Regions from separate parts of the Gottschalkia purinilytica genome, predicted to be linked through region 1. Evidence: a T-box and tRNA genes for the amino acid it is inferred to sense, from the RefSeq annotation. Region 1 holds a T-box; the other holds one or more tRNA genes.
What was found. A T-box is a leader RNA that pairs with one kind of tRNA and senses whether it is charged. The one in region 1 lies ahead of CLPU_RS10620 (proline--tRNA ligase), so its partner is inferred to be a tRNA-Pro.

Region 1 (9,723 bases):
ATTATCTGACATTGTAACAGAAGATGAGGATAGAATCTCTACGAATCTTGAGGAACTTGATAGAGTATTAGGTGGTGGACTTGTCAAAGGTTCATTAACTCTTGTAGGAGGAGATCCTGGTATAGGAAAATCAACACTTCTTATTCAAGTAGCAAATAATATATCTAATAAAAACTTAAAAGTATTATATATATCTGGTGAAGAATCATCAAAGCAAATAAAAATGAGATCCGATAGATTAAGTGTACAATCAGAAACATTATATATATTATCAGAAACAAATATGGATGTAGTAATAAATGCAATAGAAACTCTTAATCCTGACATATTAGTCATAGATTCAATTCAAACTGTCTACAATCCCAATATAGAATCTGCACCTGGAAGTGTAAGTCAAGTTAGAGAAGTAACTTCCATATTAATGAATATAGCAAAAAATAAAGGAATAGCAACACTTATAGTAGGACATGTTACAAAAGAGGGAGCTATAGCAGGACCTAGAGTTCTAGAACATATGGTTGATGTAGTCTTATATTTTGAAGGAGAAAGACATAACACATATAGAATTCTAAGAGGAGTTAAAAATAGATTTGGATCTACAAATGAAATCGGAATATTTGAAATGAGAGATATAGGGTTAGTTCAAGTCAAAAATCCTTCAGAAATGTTACTAGCTGGTAGACCAATGCATACAGAAGGAACAGTCGTTGTACCTAGTATGGAAGGAACCAGACCAATGCTTATAGAAGTACAAGCTTTAGTAAGTCATACGCCATTTGGGATGCCTAGAAGAGTAGCTACTGGAATAGACTATAATAGAGTAATACTTATGATGGCAGTTTTAGAAAAGAAAGCTGGTCTCCATATGCAAAATTCAGATGCATATATAAATATAGTTGGGGGAATACACATAAAAGAACCTGCAATAGACTTAGGTATTATATGTTCTATAGCATCTAGTTTTAAAGAATATGAAATAGATTCTAAAACTGTGGTCATGGGGGAAGTTGGTCTTACTGGAGAGATTCGTACTATAAGCTTTATTGAAAAAAGATTAAGAGAAGCATCAAAGTTAGGATTCAAAAAAGCAATAATACCTAAAGCAAATCTTAAAGGAATTGAAAAAATTGACGATATGGAAATAGTAGGAGTAACAAACGTAGTGGATGCATTAGATATAGTATTAGGAGGGTAGTTATTTAAATGAAAGAAGAAAATCTGAGAAAAGATACAATACTTGATTCTCTAAAAATAATAGCTCCAGGTACTTTATTAAGAGAAGGTCTTGATAATATAGTTAAGGCAAATACGGGTGCACTTATAGTAGTTGGAGATAGTGAAGAAGTTATGGAGATTGTTGATGGAGGATTTAATATAAATAGTGAGTTTACACCAGCTAGTTTATATGAATTAGCAAAGATGGATGGAGCTATAATATTAAGCGAAGATAAGAAAAGAATTCTTTTTGCAAACGCTCAATTAGTGCCTGACTCTTCTATAACTTCACGTGAGACAGGAACAAGGCATAGAACTGCAGAAAGAGTGGCAAAACAGACCGGTAAGCTTATTATATCTATTTCGCAAAGAAGGAGTGTTATAACACTTTATAAAGGAAATTATAAATATGTATTAAAAGATGTAAATGAAATACTAAATAAAGCTAATCAAGCTATTCAAACTTTAGAAAAGTACAAGGCTGTTTTAAATCAAGCTATGTCTAATTTAAGTGTGTTAGAATTTGAAAACTTAGTTACAGTATATGATGTTACAAAAGTACTTCAAAGGACAGAAATGTTAATGAGAGTTGTTATTGAGATTGAGAAATATATATTGGAGTTAGGAAATGAAGGTAGACTTATAGACATGCAATTGGAAGAATTAACTGGTGAATCAGAAGAGGACGGATTAAATGTTATAAGAGATTACTATTTGCCTCAGAAGGGAAAAGACTATATAGATATTAGAAGAGAAATTAGCAAACTATCATCTTCTGATGAGTTACTACATTTAACTAATATAGCTAGAATATTGGGATATGATGATAACATAAATACACTTGATTTAAATGTGTCACCAAAAGGATACAGAATATTGAGTAAAATACCAAGACTTCCTTCAAATGTTTTAGAAAATGTTATAGAGATGTTTTCGTCACTTCAAGACATATTGAAAGCTTCTATATCACAACTAGATGCTGTTGAAGGAATTGGAGAAGTAAGAGCAAGATCAATAAAAGAAGGTCTTAGAAGATTCCAAGAACAATCACTATTAGATAGACATATATAAAGAATATCATTGATAAATACACCTTAATAAGTATACATGGTAAAAAATAGACGGAAAAAGATACTTATTAAGGTGATTTTTTTATAAAAAAGTTTAAAACCTAGTTAAAAACTATATTGACAATGAAAGTAGTGATATGATAAAATGATTTATTTGACAATGAACCTAGAATATTGTATACTAGTATCATAATGTCTTTTCTTTTAGTCTGGGAGGTCTGCCTTATGTTTAATATAGGTGATAAAATAGTATATCCTATGCATGGTGCTGGTGTTATAATAGCTGTGGAAGAAAAGGAAATTTTAGGTAAAAAAAGGAAATACTATATTATGAAAATGCCGATAGGCGATATGAAAGTTATGATTCCGATTGATACTATAGAAGATATAGGTATTAGGCAAGTTATTGATGATAAGGAAATAGATCAAGTATTTGCTGTATTGTCTGACGACAAAACTAATATGTCCCAAAGCTGGAATAGAAGATACAGAGCTAATATGGATAAGATAAAAAGTGGAGATATATATGAAATAGCGAGTGTTGTTAGAAATCTTGTTATAAGAGATAGGGAAAAGGGACTATCCACCGGAGAAAGAAAAATGTTAAATAATGCTAAGCAAATGTTAATTAGTGAAATTGTATTAGCAAAAAACATGGAGCGCTTAGATGCTGAAAATCTAGTAAATGACATGATAAAATAGCGTCTTATAGGCGCTTGTTTTCTTCAAAGGATAATATAGATATTAAAAAAATGGAAATAATGTTATAAAATATTGATATAGTGGGAATAAATACTTATAGGAGGTGATTGCATAATGATCGATAAGATCATAAAAGGAATTGTGGCGTTATTAGGAACGACAGTAGGTTGGGGAATAGTGGCTTTAGCAGATAAGTTGGGATTTTTGGCTTATATAGACAAAACGAATTATTCATTGTATTTTTATGTGGCTTTTAGCTTAATATTTGGAATAATATCTTTAATTTTATCAAATAAAATTATTGAATTTTGGAGTAAAACTGTATCTGAGGCAGAGAAAAAACTTCAGAATATACCTGCTACAGATATAATTCTTGGTTCGGTAGGGTTAGTATTTGGGTTAGTAATAGCTTACTTACTAAGTAGAGTATTGATAGAAATTCCGTATGTAGGAATACTTGTATCAATAATATGCTATTTATTGCTTGGATATCTTGGTGTTAAAGTAACAACTAGAAAGAAAGAAGATTTTGGAAGTATAGTTAATGTTTTTAAAAAAGTTGGAAAAGATAAAAGTCATAAAAACGGTACAAAAGTGCACCCAAAATTGCTAGATACAAGTGTTATAATAGATGGAAGAATAGCAGATTTATGTAAAACAGGATTTGTTGAAGGTCCTTTAGTAATACCAGAATTTGTTTTGGAAGAACTACAACATATAGCTGATTCTTCAGATGCTCTAAAAAGAAATAGAGGAAGAAGAGGTCTAGATATTTTAAATAAGATTCAAAAAGAACTAGACATAGAAGTTATAATCCATGATAAGGATTTTGAAGATGTAGCAGAAGTTGATAGTAAACTTCTGAAATTAGCACAACATCTTGGTGGAAAAGTAGTAACAAATGATTATAACTTAAATAAAGTGGCTGAATTTCATGGAGTAGATGTTCTAAATATAAATGAACTTGCAAATGCAATTAAGCCGGTTGTATTACCGGGCGAAGAAATGTTAGTACAAGTTATAAAAGATGGTAAAGAATCTGGTCAGGGTGTAGCTTACTTAGATGATGGGACAATGATAGTAGTTGATGGAGGTAGAAACCATATAGGTCAAACAATAGATGTTATGGTTACTAGTGTTCTACAAACATCAGCTGGAAGAATGATATTTGCTAAGCCAAAAACAGCTGTTGATAAAGCTGTATAAGATAAAATATGAAATAAAAGACTCAATCTTTGGGATTGGGTCTTTTTTTATATTTTATGTTATAATCTTTACTAGAGGTGATAAGATTTGGGGCTTAGAAATAAATATGTATCAGTAATTATAGTAGCTGCTGGTATGGGAAAAAGAATGAAAAGTAATATAAATAAACAATATATATTGTTAAAAGACAAACCTATATTAGCTTATACTATAGATAGATTTGATAAAAGCTCTTTAGTTGATGAAATAATAGTTGTTACAAGAAAAGAAGAAATAGCGTATTGTGAGAAAGAGATAGTTAAAAAATATAAATTTAAAAAAGTTACTAAGATTATTGCTGGAGGAGAAGAGAGACAAAACTCCGTTTATAATGGATTAAAAGAAACTAATAAAATCTGTGATGTAGTGCTTATACATGATGGAGTTAGACCTTTTATCAAAAATACTGATATTAAAAACAATATAGAAGGTGCTATAGAATATGGAGCGTGTGTTACAGGAGTTCCTGTTAAAGATACTATAAAAGTAGTAGATGAAGATAACAATATTGTAGATACGCCTAATAGAAGTAAACTATGGGCTGTACATACACCACAATCTTTTGTATATGATATGATAATGAGTGCTCATGAAGAAAGCATAAGAAGAAACATATTTGCTACAGATGATAGTATGCTAGTAGAAAAGTTAGGTTATAAAGTGAAAATAATACACGGAACGTATAATAATATAAAAATAACGACTCCAGAAGATCTAAAATTTGCAGAAACTATTTTAGATGGAGATAAAGAGTTTAGTATGAAGGGAGGAAATTATTAAGATATTTTATATCTTAGTGAAAATTTATGAGAATAGGATTAGGATATGATGTTCATAAATTACAGGAGGGAAATAAGCTTATATTAGGTGGAATTGAAATAGAACATGAAAAAGGACTAGTTGGTCATTCGGATGCAGATGTGTTAGTCCATGCTGTAATGGATAGTATAATAGGAGCGCTAGCGTTAGGGGATATAGGTAAACACTTTCCAGATACAGATAATGAATATAAGGATATATATAGTATCAATTTGCTTAAAAAAGTATATGTTCTTATGAAAAATAAAGGATACGAAATTAATAATATAGATTGTGTTATTGCTGCTCAAAGACCAAAATTAGCTCCATATATAGATGAAATGAGAGCAAAAATAGCAGAAACTTTGAATACGTCTGTAGATAATGTCAGTATAAAGGCTACAACTACAGAAAAACTAGGGTTTGAAGGAAGAGAAGAAGGCATATCATCTCAAGTTGTATGTTTATTATCTAAGATATAGTTGAAAAATATATTTTTATATTACCAAAATACAACTATACTTATAAAATACTGTAATGGTATTTAGGAGGAATATTATATGGATTTAAAAGATTGTTTTGATATTAAGATTACAATTTTGAAAAAACTAAAGGTAGAAGATATTCATAAAGAATATGCAAGAGCAAATCTTCCTATTGTTTGCATTAAAGGAGAAGAAGGTCAAGAATATATATCAAAAAACTGTAATATGCCAGAAGGATTCTGTCCAGGGGCATGGGCAGGATTAAAAGATAAAGTTATAAATTTATCCTTAGGAAAAGATAGTCCTTATGTAAAACAAAAAGGAACAGCAATTCATTGTTGCAATGATGGTCTTCATCCTGTTATATATAAATTAGAAAGAATAGAATAGTAGAAATATAATATTTAAATATAAAAGTTAAATCCTTCAAAACAAAGATTTGACAATAAATATTTTTTTTAGTAATATAAATCTTAAACTTAATATGTTAAATGCTATGAAAGGAAATAGTAGATATTTAAGGTCTATAGAGAGGAAACTCCTTGGCTGTAAGGTTTCTGGCCCAATGAATATTGAACCTATCCACGAGCTTCTAGACGGAAATGATAAGAGTATGTCTAGACGGATTGTAACCGTTAAGTTGATGAGAGGACTATTTATATAGTCTATTAGGGTGGTACCGCGGATATTATAACCTTCGTCCCTTTAGGGATGAAGGTTTTTTGTTTTTTTGATTTTAGTGTATTAAAGCTGAATAAAAAAATATAAAAAAATTAATAAAAATTGAAGGAGTTGTATTGAATGAAGATGTCAAAATTGTATATGCCAACTTTAAGAGAAGTTCCTTCTGAAGCAGAGCTTCCAAGCCATAAACTTCTATTAAGAGCAGGTATGATAAGAAAATTAGTATCAGGAGTATACTCATATCTACCATTGGGATATAGAGTTATAAAGAAAATAGAAAACATAGTAAGAGAAGAAATGGATGCAATAGACTCTCAAGAAGTATTGATGTCTGCTATTCATCCAGCAGAGCTATGGCAAGAAACAGGAAGATGGGAAGACTTTGGTCCAGAAATGTTTAAATTTAATGATAGACATAATAGAGAATTCTGTTTAGGACCAACTCATGAAGAAATATTTACAGACCTTATAAGACATGAAGTGAAGTCATATAAGCAACTTCCTCTTAGCTTATATCAAATTCAGACAAAGTATAGAGATGAGAAAAGACCAAGATTTGGACTTTTAAGATCAAGAGAGTTTATAATGAAAGATGCTTATACATTTGATATAGATGAAGAAGGAATGAGAAAATCATATTATGATATGTGGAAAGCATATGAAAAAATATTTGAAAGATGTGGACTAAAATGCAAAGTAGTTGAAGGTGACTCAGGTGCCATGGGAGGAAGTGACTCTCATGAGTTTACAGCTATATCTGAATATGGTGAAAGTAATATAGTTTATTGTGATGACTGTGACTACGCTGCTACAGATGAAAAAGCAGCTTGTCTATATGAAATAGAGTCTAAAAATTTAGAAGAATTATCTATTGAAAAGGTTCATACACCAAATGTAAAGACTATAGATGATTTAACTGAATTTTTTAGTACTACATCAGATAACTTCGTAAAAACTTTACTGTATAATGTAAAAGACGAGGTAGTAGCTGTATTAGTGCCAGGGAATAAGGAACTAAATGAAATTAAACTATTAAAAATATTTAAAGTACCAGAACATGAACTATTCATGGCAGAAGAAAGTCAAGTAAAAGAAGTTACAGGTGCTGAAGTAGGATTTGCAGGACCTATAAACTTGAAGAAAGATGTAAGATTATTAGTAGATTCAAGAGTAACTAAGATGAAGAATTTTATAGTAGGAGCTAACGAAACAGACTATCATATTAAAAATGTAAACTATGGAAGAGACTTTACAGGAGAAGTAATTGAAGATTTATTATTAGTTGAAGAAGGAGACAAATGCCCTAAATGTGGTAGTATATTAAAAATGGATAGGGGTATAGAAGTAGGAAACATATTCCAGTTAGGGACTAAATATAGTGAAGGATTAAACGCTACTTTCTTAGACGAAAATGGAAAAGAAAGAAAAATGTTAATGGGATCATATGGAATAGGTGTTTCAAGATCTATGGCTTCTATAATAGAACAATATCATGATGAAAATGGTATTATATGGCCTTTATCAGTAGCTCCATATCAAGTAGTAGTAACTATAGTGAATGTGAAAAATGAAGAACAAATTCAACTAGGTGAGGAATTATACAAAGAGTTATCATCTTTAGGAATAGAAGTTTTATTGGATGATAGAAATGAGAGAGCTGGAGTTAAATTTAAAGATATTGATTTAATAGGAATTCCTATAAGGGTAACAGTAGGAAAGAAAGCTTCTGAAAATATAGTTGAATTTTCATTAAGAAAAGAAGGAAACAAGCAAGAAATAAATGTAAATGAAGTAATAGACAGAATAAAAGAAGAATTTAAAAACCAAGGATTAAGTGTATAAATATTGTAAACTGACAAAGAGGAAATACCCATGATATAATAAGTCATGGGTATCTGTATATATTATGTCCTTATTGTAAATAATGTTAAATGCTATATTAGAAAATGAATAGGCATTGTTTGCAAATAGGAGGACTATATATGAAAAGAGTAAGAGAAAGAAAATTAACTAAGTTTAGATTTTTATCAGGATGGTGGTGGATAGTCCATGTCTTGATTATCTTATCTGTATATATGTTGTTCAGATACCTTTAAATATTATTAAAATGGAGGGGGAAAATATGAAAAAAGCATTGAGTATATTACTTATGGTAGTTATGATGACATCAAGTGTATTTGCAACAAGTTCAAATAAAGTGGTAGTTAGTATAGGGAAGGATTTAAACAAAGAACAAAGAGAGCAAATGTTAGATTTATTTGGAGTAGATGAAAATGTTAATATAGTAGAAGTTACTAATAGTGAAGAAAGAAAGTACTTAGGTAACCATGTTAGTTCTAAATTATTAGGTACGAGAGCAATTTCTTGTTCTTATGTTGAAGAGCTAAGTAGTGGATCAGGTATCCAAGCACAAGTTTATAATGTAACATGGGTAACTAAAGAAATGGTAACTAATGCACTGGTTACAGCCGGTGTAAAAGATGCTAAGGTAAAGGTTGCAGCTCCATTTAATGTTTCTGGTACTGCTGCACTTACTGGAATAATAAAAGCATTTGAGGATGCTACAGGTAAAAATATCAGTGAAGAGGAAAAAGAAATAGCTAATGAAGAAATAGCGAAAACTGGAGAACTAGGTCAAGAAATAGGTAAGGATGAAGCTAGTCAATTAATACAAAGTGTAAAAGAACAGGTTGTTGAAAAGAATGCTGAAAAACCAGAAGAAATAAAGCAAATAGTAAATGATACTTCAGAACAACTTAATATAACGCTAAACAAAGAACAAGTTCAAAAAATAGTAGAATTAATGGAGAAAATATCTAAACTAGATTTAGACTTAGGAGAAATTAAAGGCCAGCTTAAAAATATTACTGATAAACTTGGTGATTTAACAAAGAATAATGAAGAAGTAAAATCAATTCTTGGAAGAATATTAGATTTTGTAAAGGGAATATTTGAAGGACTATTTGGAAGCAAGTAGATGTTTATTTTCTTGTAGAGGATGACCTTCTATTATATAATATACTGATGAAAATGATTAAAAAGTAAACGAAGCTATTCAGGAGGTATAAAATGTCAGAGGTTAGAGTAAGATTTGCACCTAGTCCTACAGGGTATTTACACATAGGTGGATTAAGAACAGCCCTTTATGATTATTTATTTGCTAAAAATAAAGGTGGAAAATATATATTAAGAATAGAAGATACAGATAGAACAAGATATGTAGATGACTCTATAGAAAATCTTATAAAGTCTTTAGAATGGTCTGGAGTAGTTCATGATGAAGGAGTATTTATAGAAAATGGAGAGATCGTGCAAAAAGGTGAATACGGTCCATATATTCAATCAGAAAGATTAGATATATACAAAAAATATATTGATGATCTAATAGAAAAGGGACATGCATATTATTGTTTCTGTAATAAAGAAAGACTAGATAAAATTAGAGAAGAACAAAAAGAAAAAGGATTAATGCTCGGATATGATGGGTATTGTAGAAATATAAGTATAGAAGAAGCTAAAAAAAG
Region 2 (9,723 bases), on a different contig from region 1:
GCACTGCAACAAGAGCGCAAGCAGCTACAGTTATATACAGAGCAGCTGAGATTTATGGAGAAGAATAGAAACAAATTTTTACATAAAGTAGATTTTAAGCCTGTTTTTTATACAGGCTTATTTTTTATTTTAGTTTTGTGTAAAACATATATAGTATTTTCTGATAAGACTTAGAAATATAAGCTTAATTATAGATTAAGTTATAAAAGAGGTGTATAAATATGAGATATATTTATATTAATTTAGGAAACTTAGATACTAATAAGAAAACCAATTTATTAAACTACTATTTTGATAAAAGTGACTTAATAATTGCCTATATAAACAGAGAATACGAAAATGAAATTTATAATAAAATTATGAAGATTGATAATATTCATGAAGAGAAACATGATTCCCTTAAATCAAAACTATCTATCAAAGTAAATGATGATGTAAAAAAAGTAATGTTTAATAACGATCTGTTTGCTTATGATATTATTAAAGATTCTAAAATTATTGTTTCTTTAAGTGACTGGGAAGATTTCGTGATAGAAAATATATATGATAATGATATAAAAAGTTTGCATGATATAGGATTAGATAATAAAGACTTTGACGTGTATGATACTCCTAAAGAGACTATAATTACTGATTTTGATGAAAATTTAATTAATACATTAATAGATGAATTAAAGAAAATATAATTGGTTTTTTACTACAAAAAATTATATTAACAACTTTATTGTTATAAAGTATATAAAATTAAAAAGTACATATTGCAAAATTATTTGGATGTAAGTATAATACATCTATGATAATGTGTAGATGTCTTTACTTTATTAGCTACATATTATTTAAAAATACAATATTACCATAAGACGGAGGTTAAAACACTAATGAACAAACTTACTAAAAAGTTACTTGTATTATTCACAGCATTAAGTATGTTATTATTAAACGTTCCTACTTTCGCATCAGCAGAAATCGGACCAAAAGTAAATATCAATAATTCCTCTGAAGTAAAGGCATTTAGTAGTGCAGGACAACCTAAATTTAAAGATGTACCATTTACACATTGGGCAAGTTATTATATTGAAATATTAGCCTTAGCAGGAGTTATAACAGGACATCCAGATGGAACTTTCAAGCCTGAAACAAGCATAACAAGAGCTGAATTTGCTACAATTTTTGTAAATACATTTTATGGAAAAGAAGGCTTGGTTGAATATGAAGATGAATTTAAAGATGTTAAAGCTGGAAAGTGGTATTCAAATCATATAGCAACAGCTGTTTATATGGGAGTAATAAGTGGATATGAGGATGGTACATTTAAGCCAGATAAAAGTATATCAAGAACAGAAATGGCTGCTATAATAAGTAGTTACTTAGAAGATGATGTTACAGTAACATCTGAAGAAACTACAAAAATATTATCACAATTTAAAGATAGCGGAAGTATACAAAGTTGGGCTAGAACACATGTAGCTAAGCTTATAAAAAGTGGAATCATGAGTGGAATGAGTCAAACTCAATTTTCACCAAATGGCATAGCAACAAGAGCACAATCAGCTTCAGTTATATATAGATTAGTAGAATTTTATATATAAGAAAAAAAGCCTGTAGTAAGAGTAGACTTTAATCTACTTTATTACAGGCTTTTTTATATCATTAATAATTTACAATTAACCTATTTTACTTTTTTATATGTGTATATGCTATAATATATGAAATGTAACGTTTTGGTAAGGAGGTAATATATGAATTCACAGCTTGGAATTTGCATATATAATGTAGGGACGGACTATATAACTGAACATAAATTTAAAAGAATTCAATTATGTCATAAATTTTCAAATGCAAGTGACATAACTTCATTACTTAAACTTAATAAAAATTATCCTATAAGGGTAAGTTATCATGCACCTGTTTTTCACCAGGTTGATCCAACTTTAACTTACTACTTAAGCAAAAATATGAGGTTAAGGGAAGCAACTTTTGAAATATTAGAGATAAATTTAAAAATGGCAACAAGTTTACCAACAGACTATGTAGTTGTACATTTTACTTCAAGGGCTATGGACATGGATATTAGTGATGAGGAATTGAAAGAGCTTGCAAAGAAAAGTATAAAAAGAATAAATAAGTTAAGTATTGCATATAAATTACCTATATATATAGAGTATGCTGTATATAATGATAGGCTTAGAATGCCTCAAGAATGGGTAGATCTAGTTAAAGACTATGACAATCTAGGATTATGCCTAGATATAGGACAGCTTTATAATGTATGTAAAGATTGTGATTTAGACTATTTTAAAGAACTTGAAAGATTACTTCCATTTACAAAGGCTATTCATATTTGGAATACAAAATCAAATGAAGATTTAGAAAAGTATGGATATATACCTGTTCATCCTAGTCAAAGCAAAGAAGATGGATGGATTGACATAGAAAAGACACTTGAAATATCACTACTATATAATGAAGATATGTATATAATATTTGAACCAAATTTTAAATATAAAGATAAAGAATACTTTGAAGAGGGAGTCAAATGGGTAAACGAAATGGTCTGTAAGTTTACTAATGTTAGAAAAACAGCTGAAAATTTATAAACTTAAGGGAGGATAGGGTCTCATATGAGTTTTTGGGAAAAGTATAATTACTGGGTTGAAAATGGCTATTTTGACGATGAAACTAAAAAAGAATTGTTAGGTATAAGACATAATGAAGAAGAGATAGAGGATAGATTTTATAAGGATTTGGAGTTTGGAACAGGGGGATTAAGAGGCAAGATAGGTGCTGGTACTAATAGAATGAACAAATATACTGTTGCTAAAACTACACAAGGTTTAGCTAATTATATTATCAAAAATTCTGATAGTCAACAACGAAGAGTAGTTATAGCATATGATTCTAGATATAAATCAGATGAATTTGCAAAAATAGCAGCGTTGGTGCTATGTACTAATAATATAAAAGTATATCTATTTGAAGATATAAGAAGTACACCTGAGCTATCATTTGCTATAAGATATTTTAAGGCTAATGCTGGAATAGTTATTACAGCTAGTCATAATCCAGCAGAATATAATGGTTATAAGGCATATGGAAGTGATGGTGGTCAATTTTTATCATATGAAGCAGATAAAATAATAGAAGAAGCAAGAAAAATTGAAGATATTACAAAGATAAGTATTATAGAGGAATCAAAAGCTAAAGAACTAAATCTTTTAGAAATAATAGGTAAAGAAGTAGATGATAAGTATATAGAAGAAGTAAAAAAGTATTCTTTAAGAGAGGACATAGATAAAGGTATTAAGATAGTATATACACCACTTCATGGAACAGGTAATATTCCTGTGAGAAGGGTATTAAGTGAAAGAGGATTTAAAAATATATATGTAGTTAAAGAACAAGAAAATCCTGATTATAAATTTTCTACAGTTAAATATCCTAATCCTGAAGAAAAGGAAGCCTTTAAACTTGCTATAGAATTAGGGAAAAGCATAGACAGTGATATACTTATAGGAACTGATCCAGATTGTGATAGAGTAGGAGTTGTAGTTAAGGATACAAAAGGAGAGTATATTTCTTTAAAGGGAAATGAGATAGGAGCTTTACTTTTGGACTATATTCTAAGAGAAAGAAAAGAAAGAGGAATGTTATCTAATAATAGTGTACTTATAAAAACTATAGTAACAAGTGAATTAGGAAGAACTATAGGACAAAGCTATGGGGTTAAAACAATAGATACTCTCACAGGATTTAAATATATAGGAGATAAAATAGGAGAGTTTGAGGAAACTGGAAAGTTTACCTTTGAATTTGGTTATGAGGAAAGTCACGGGTATCTTCCAGGAGGATATGTTAGAGATAAAGACGGAGTTGTGACTTCTATGCTTATATGTGAAATGGCAGGATATTATAAATCGAATGGAATGACTTTGCATGAAGCAGTGGAAAACTTATATAATAGATTTGGATACTTTGTAGATGATTTATATTCTATAAAGTTAGAAGGAATAGAAGGTAGAAAAAAGATAGAAGATATAATGAACTTATTTAGAGTTGATTATCCTAAAGATATAAAAAACCTGAGATTATTACAGGTAAGTGACTATAAAGAAAGTAAGACTTATCTATCAAATGGAGATGTTAAAGAGATAGACTTACCTAAAGAAAATGTAATGAAGTTTGTATTTGAAGATAATTCTTGGTATGCATTAAGACCTTCTGGAACAGAGCCAAAACTTAAAATATATATAACAGGAACAGGTAAGACAAGGGAAGACGCAATTAAAAAAGCTAGGCTTATAAAAGATATTATACAGGCAAAAATAAAGCATATAATATAAAGTATTAAATATAAAAAACATTACAAGAAAGGTTAATTAGTAAAAATACCTTACTGTAATGTTTTATTTTTTATAATGCTTTTGTCAAACCTGTAACTATTGATTTAGCTAGATCCATTATAAATGATAGCCTTACATTATGTAGAGCGAATCCATTTGAAGATTTACCATCATTAACAATTCCGATTATAGATAAATCACCTACAGATTGAAGTTTTTTACCTACTCCTTTTCCAGGATAAATAGGACCTTTTCTTATTTGTATACTTCCTATGGATTCTTTTTCACCTAAACTTGCATCTATAGCTATTATGAAAGCATTGGGATGTTTCTGTTTAATATTATATAGTTTTTTGCTTAAGTTAACGGCATGTATAGGGTCTTCTACAGTTCCATAAACATTTATGGGAAAGTTTTTTTCTTTTAACATAGTTCCTACTAAAGGTCCTAGGCAATCTCCTATACATCTATCAGTACCTATGCAAACTATAATAACATCATTATATTTATTATCTTTATGTAAAAAAGGTTTTACATACCTTCCTATTAATTCAGAGGCAGAGTTATTAGTAAAAGAGACACTTATTTCATTAATAGAATACAAAAAAGCACACCCCCAGAAAATATAGTATTAAATATATATTGGGGATAGCTAAATATTATTCTATATATTAATAATTGGACACTTAAAACTAAAAGATATAGGGTGAACTAGTATATTGCGCTAATTAAATCTTAATAATGTTAAAAATACTATAATAATATCTTTCCTTAAAAGTCTAATGATTTAAAACCAGTAATTTCAATATAAAAAGCTAACTATCATAATGAGTTAAATTAATAATATTTAATATTAATGTATATTAGTTATTGAATAGAGAAAGAATATATAAGGAATTTAAAGGAAATACTATAAAAAAGAAGAAAAGTAGGAGGTGAATATCGTGAAAAAAAGACACTTATATTATTCTCTTATAGCAATTATTTTCACTATTATCACAGTTACAGTTATAATGACATTTAAGGTAACTATAGATTATTCAAAAACAGAAAAAGTAGGGGATATCCCCTACTTTTATTTGAATAAAGGTAAGTATTGATAACTAATATCGTCATCATTTACTATAAATTCAAGATATCTTAAGCTATTTAAGTTTACTCCTCCATTTAAATCAGGATTATTTATACCAATATATCTTACTCCATCTTTGACATCTACAACATTATATCCTTGTCCATATATTACAAATATATCTTTTCCTTTAAGAGCTTGTTCAGAAAGGACATTATGGAATAATTCTGCTTCTAAAGCATCACTGAATCCACCCCATCCGTATACAGGCTTAGGAAGTAGTATAACTATTTTGTTTTTATCATTGTAGCTGATTCCTTCTTTTAGCCACAACCATTGATTAGGATTTGTAAGTCTTATTCCGTTCTTAGAATTATCTATTTTTATAAAAGACAAGTCTTTATCATTCATATGTTGATAACCTGATACTATCGGCATATTAACCGAATTTGATCCTTGAGTAACACTACTTGTCATAGGACCCATGAAAAATGCATACTTGCTATTCATTACACGATCTCTTATACCATTTGCAGCATTTTGTTTAAAGCTATTATTAAGATTGTCTATTCCAAAAGTTACTATAAATTTGTATCCATTGTCTTTAATAGTACCTTGCTTATAGCTTTCATCTGATGCTTTTGTAGATCCAGGAAGTATGGAAGTATCCACACCATCAAATTCCTTGCTGTATAAAGCTTTAAGTCCGTCTATTAGGATATTGCTTACTACCTTAGTATTAGGATCAGGCTGAGCTGCATATACTCTTTGTAAAGTAACAGGATAGCTAACATTTGAAGGAATATCTGCAGTTACCCATTTCCATCCATTCCAATTTATATTTCTAGCAAAATCTATTTTATGTGCTTGTCCTTTAGAATCGACTATGTCTCCTCTTAACCAACTATTATCGTTATTACCATATACCCACATTCCGACCCCTTGAGGATTGTCTTGTAGCTTGATACCATTACTACCAAATAATACATAAGCAGCTCTAGTTGCGTTAGTTTTGGTAAAGTCATAGTTTAATTTAACTGAATAACTACCAACTTTGCTTTCATTGCTAACTTCTATACTTGCAGGAACAAGGTCTTTAGGATAAGAGGTATGGTTTATACTATTTAAGTTTTCTAGTTCATCTATGGATTTTTCTACACTACCAACTGTTACTAATATATTTTTAATAGCGTCTCCTAATTTACCTACTATAGCTCCTGAGTTAGAAGACTCACTACTGTAAAATACACCATTTTTTACAGAACCAACATTACCAACTACTTCCCAATTTATATCATTAGGATCTATTTTAGCAACTTGACCTTTACCATTTTTACCAGACATATTACCTAAACTTCTTTGACTTGATACTCCTATTCCAAGCTTATTAATGTCTGTTATTATTTCTTTTGGACTACTTAAAACATTTATCTTGTGTTCAGCAATTATACCATTAAAGTTTGCTTTTACTGTTCCAGTACCTACTTGATTAGCAGTAAGAGTGTTTCCATTAAATACTCCATTTATCCCTTCGATGGAGAAAGTAGTACCACTTGTATCTACATTTAAAGGATGATAATATTCATCATAAACTTTTATAGAGAACTTTCTTGTAGTATTTACAAACATTTTACTATCATCAGTATGTATAGTTATATATTTAGGAGCACCAATAGGTGCATTATCAAATATACCTACACCATTTATAACTTTCCTTTCGCTACCATCAGATGGATTATTAACTAGTACAGGGAGATTATTTTCTCTAGTCTTAACTGCCATTGTTGTAGATCCGCCACCATCGAAGTTTATGGCATCATGTGCTCCAAATGCAATCATCATATCTGCAAGAACGTCTTGACTAACTCCTTGAAACGTTTTATCCCTGCCGTCTATAGTTAGCATAATTAATTGTTTTTTATCTTTGGACATTCCTATAGCAGTTCTAGGATGATTTCCCTTTATATTAATGTCAAATTTTGCTCTTACACCATCTTTGACTAAAAGACTTCCTCCACCTACTGCCATAGAGATATTGTTAAAGTTAGGAGCACCTTTTACATCTAAGTTAACATGAGTTCCAACAGGAAAAGTATTTATTAGTTGATTTTTAACTTTACCTCTGCCACATAGTACATAACCGTTATTAGGAATTGTTATTGGAGCTTTTCCCACTCTAACTTCTCTTACTATATTATCAGTTACTACAACTTCAACCATATCTTTGAACTTATTTCCATGAGTCTTTTGTCCCCAATTACTATCGTACATTATAACTTCTTCATGATTTCTAGTATCTTTGTTTATAGCAAAGAGAGAAACACCTTGTCCACTGTTTTTATTTATTGCTTTTACTTCCCAATCCCAGTAAAGCATAAAAGGATTTTTATCTTTATCAATAGCAAAAACAGGTACATGCGCATTACTATGATGAGCTGGTGTAGATACAACTTTTCCATCTGATATTACTGCTCCTATAGGAAAAGAGCTGTGTTCATTTGCGAAAAAGTCACCATTTATACCAGCAATTGCCCCTGATTCCTTCATCATATCAGTTACTTTTTCTTTATGAGATACACCTTTATTACTAAAAAGAGAACCTATTTTAGTATATTGATCGTTTAAATTTACCCTAAGAATATTTATATTCCACCAACCATTAGAGTGAAATTGTTTTATAGATTCATGTACTACACCACTTGATAAGTTCTTACTTATCTTATTTTCATGTAATAAGGTAGGATAAGCAAAGGCATTAGAAAAAGTACACAAACATATTGCTAAAGAAGAAACCCCTACCACTATTTTTTTGAGAAATCTGTTCACATAACCCCTCCTTTTGTTTAAGTATATATTTAACCTTAAAGACTAGTATGTTATTTTTTACTTTTTAGACAACAAAAGCCTTTAATCATTAGTATTAATTATATAATAAACCATATTTGGACTAGTTTACAAATATATTACAGAATAAACTGAAAAAAATCATCACTTTATATATAAAAGTGACATAAATTAAAAATAAGTAAATGAAGAAAATAAAAAAAGCTGAGATATTAATCTCAGCTTTTAAATATGGTCGGGGTGGAGGGACTCGAACCCCCGGCCCCATGGTCCCAAACCACGTGCGCTACCAAACTGCGCTACACCCCGATAGTTTTTTCAACTCACTACTCGTAAATTATAGATGATTTAATTAATAAATTCAACGTCTAATTTTCGACAATTTCAGTCAAAACATTAGATTAGTATTTGATATATCTATAAATCTTTGGATTAAGCTAATTATCTTTAGAATTACAGTTATGTAATATAAATTTAAATGTATAGTAATTTATAAAAAGTCATAAAGAAGTAAAATGTTTATGGAGGAAATACTTTATAATATATTATATTTCAATAATATTTACTTAATTATTATATTATTAAGTGGTATAGTATAATGTCGGCCATATAATATTATATGCAAATAGGGGTAATAAGTTCCGATTAAATTATATACACTTTAAATAGGGATATATATTATATAGTTAGATATTTATCAAGATCTAATATAATACAGATTATAGAATTCTTAAATAATATGAGCATTAGAAGTGAGTGAGGGGAAGATTTTGGAAATATTAAGTCTTATAAAGAAAGAGTATATTGTAATGCTACTAGCAGCTACACCTATATCTGAATTAAGAGGGGCTATCCCTTTCGGAATATCATTAGGGTTAAGTCCTTTAAATAGCACTATTATAAGTATAATAGGAAATATAGTTCCAGTACCATTTTTACTTATACTTCTAGAACCTATTTTTAAATACTTTGAAAATGTAATAGGAATAGGACGTATACTTACATGGGCTAAGAATAAAGGAATGAAACATAAAGAAAAGATAAAAAAATATAGTGTATTTGGACTTTTTATATTAGTTGCTGTTCCGCTTCCGTCGACAGGTGCCTGGACTGGATGTGTGGTAGCCACGCTTTTTAAAATAAAGTTTAGAGATGCTATGATAGCTATAATATCTGGAATAGTTGCATCAGGAATAGTAGTATTTCTATTAAGCTATAAAGTAGTATCATTACTTTAGTATAGAAGTTGGAAACTGATTTAATACATTAGAAATAATTACATAATCGAGACTTGTGCTTCTTTTAGAAAATAGGTTTTATAATATGAAATATATGTTTTGGTTAATACGTTGACTATAATATACAGACGCTATGTTAAGTTAAATCTTAAATAGACAATAAATAACCAAAATAACATAATATGGAATATTTTATACGGGAAAGCATTGACTTTGAAAAGCTTTTATG

Region 2: it encodes a tRNA-Pro, which carries the amino acid that the T-box ahead of CLPU_RS10620 (proline--tRNA ligase) is inferred to sense. The anticodon was not compared.

Annotation. Positions count from the first base shown of each region.
Region 1 is NZ_LGSS01000010.1:52,470-62,192, forward strand. It holds gene radA (DNA repair protein RadA) at 1-1,195, shown strand, start outside; gene disA (DNA integrity scanning diadenylate cyclase DisA) at 1,204-2,286, shown strand; gene CLPU_RS10595 (CarD family transcriptional regulator) at 2,511-2,987, shown strand; gene CLPU_RS10600 (PIN/TRAM domain-containing protein) at 3,102-4,193, shown strand; gene ispD (2-C-methyl-D-erythritol 4-phosphate cytidylyltransferase) at 4,281-5,012, shown strand; gene ispF (2-C-methyl-D-erythritol 2,4-cyclodiphosphate synthase) at 5,039-5,512, shown strand; gene CLPU_RS10615 (TIGR04076 family protein) at 5,591-5,905, shown strand; T-box leader at 6,003-6,223, shown strand; gene CLPU_RS10620 (proline--tRNA ligase) at 6,317-8,041, shown strand; gene CLPU_RS10625 (DUF1002 domain-containing protein) at 8,322-9,176, shown strand; gene gltX (glutamate--tRNA ligase) at 9,269-9,723, shown strand, end outside.
Region 2 is NZ_LGSS01000002.1:157,275-166,997, reverse strand. It holds gene CLPU_RS02560 (S-layer homology domain-containing protein) at 1-68, shown strand, start outside; gene CLPU_RS02555 (hypothetical protein) at 222-686, shown strand; gene CLPU_RS02550 (S-layer homology domain-containing protein) at 879-1,589, shown strand; gene CLPU_RS02545 (sugar phosphate isomerase/epimerase family protein) at 1,740-2,597, shown strand; gene CLPU_RS02540 (phospho-sugar mutase) at 2,622-4,340, shown strand; gene yyaC (spore protease YyaC) at 4,411-4,944, opposite strand; gene CLPU_RS17125 (hypothetical protein) at 5,285-5,440, shown strand; gene CLPU_RS02530 (phosphodiester glycosidase family protein) at 5,416-8,238, opposite strand; tRNA gene CLPU_RS02525 (tRNA-Pro) at 8,489-8,565, opposite strand; gene CLPU_RS02520 (COG2426 family protein) at 9,027-9,494, shown strand.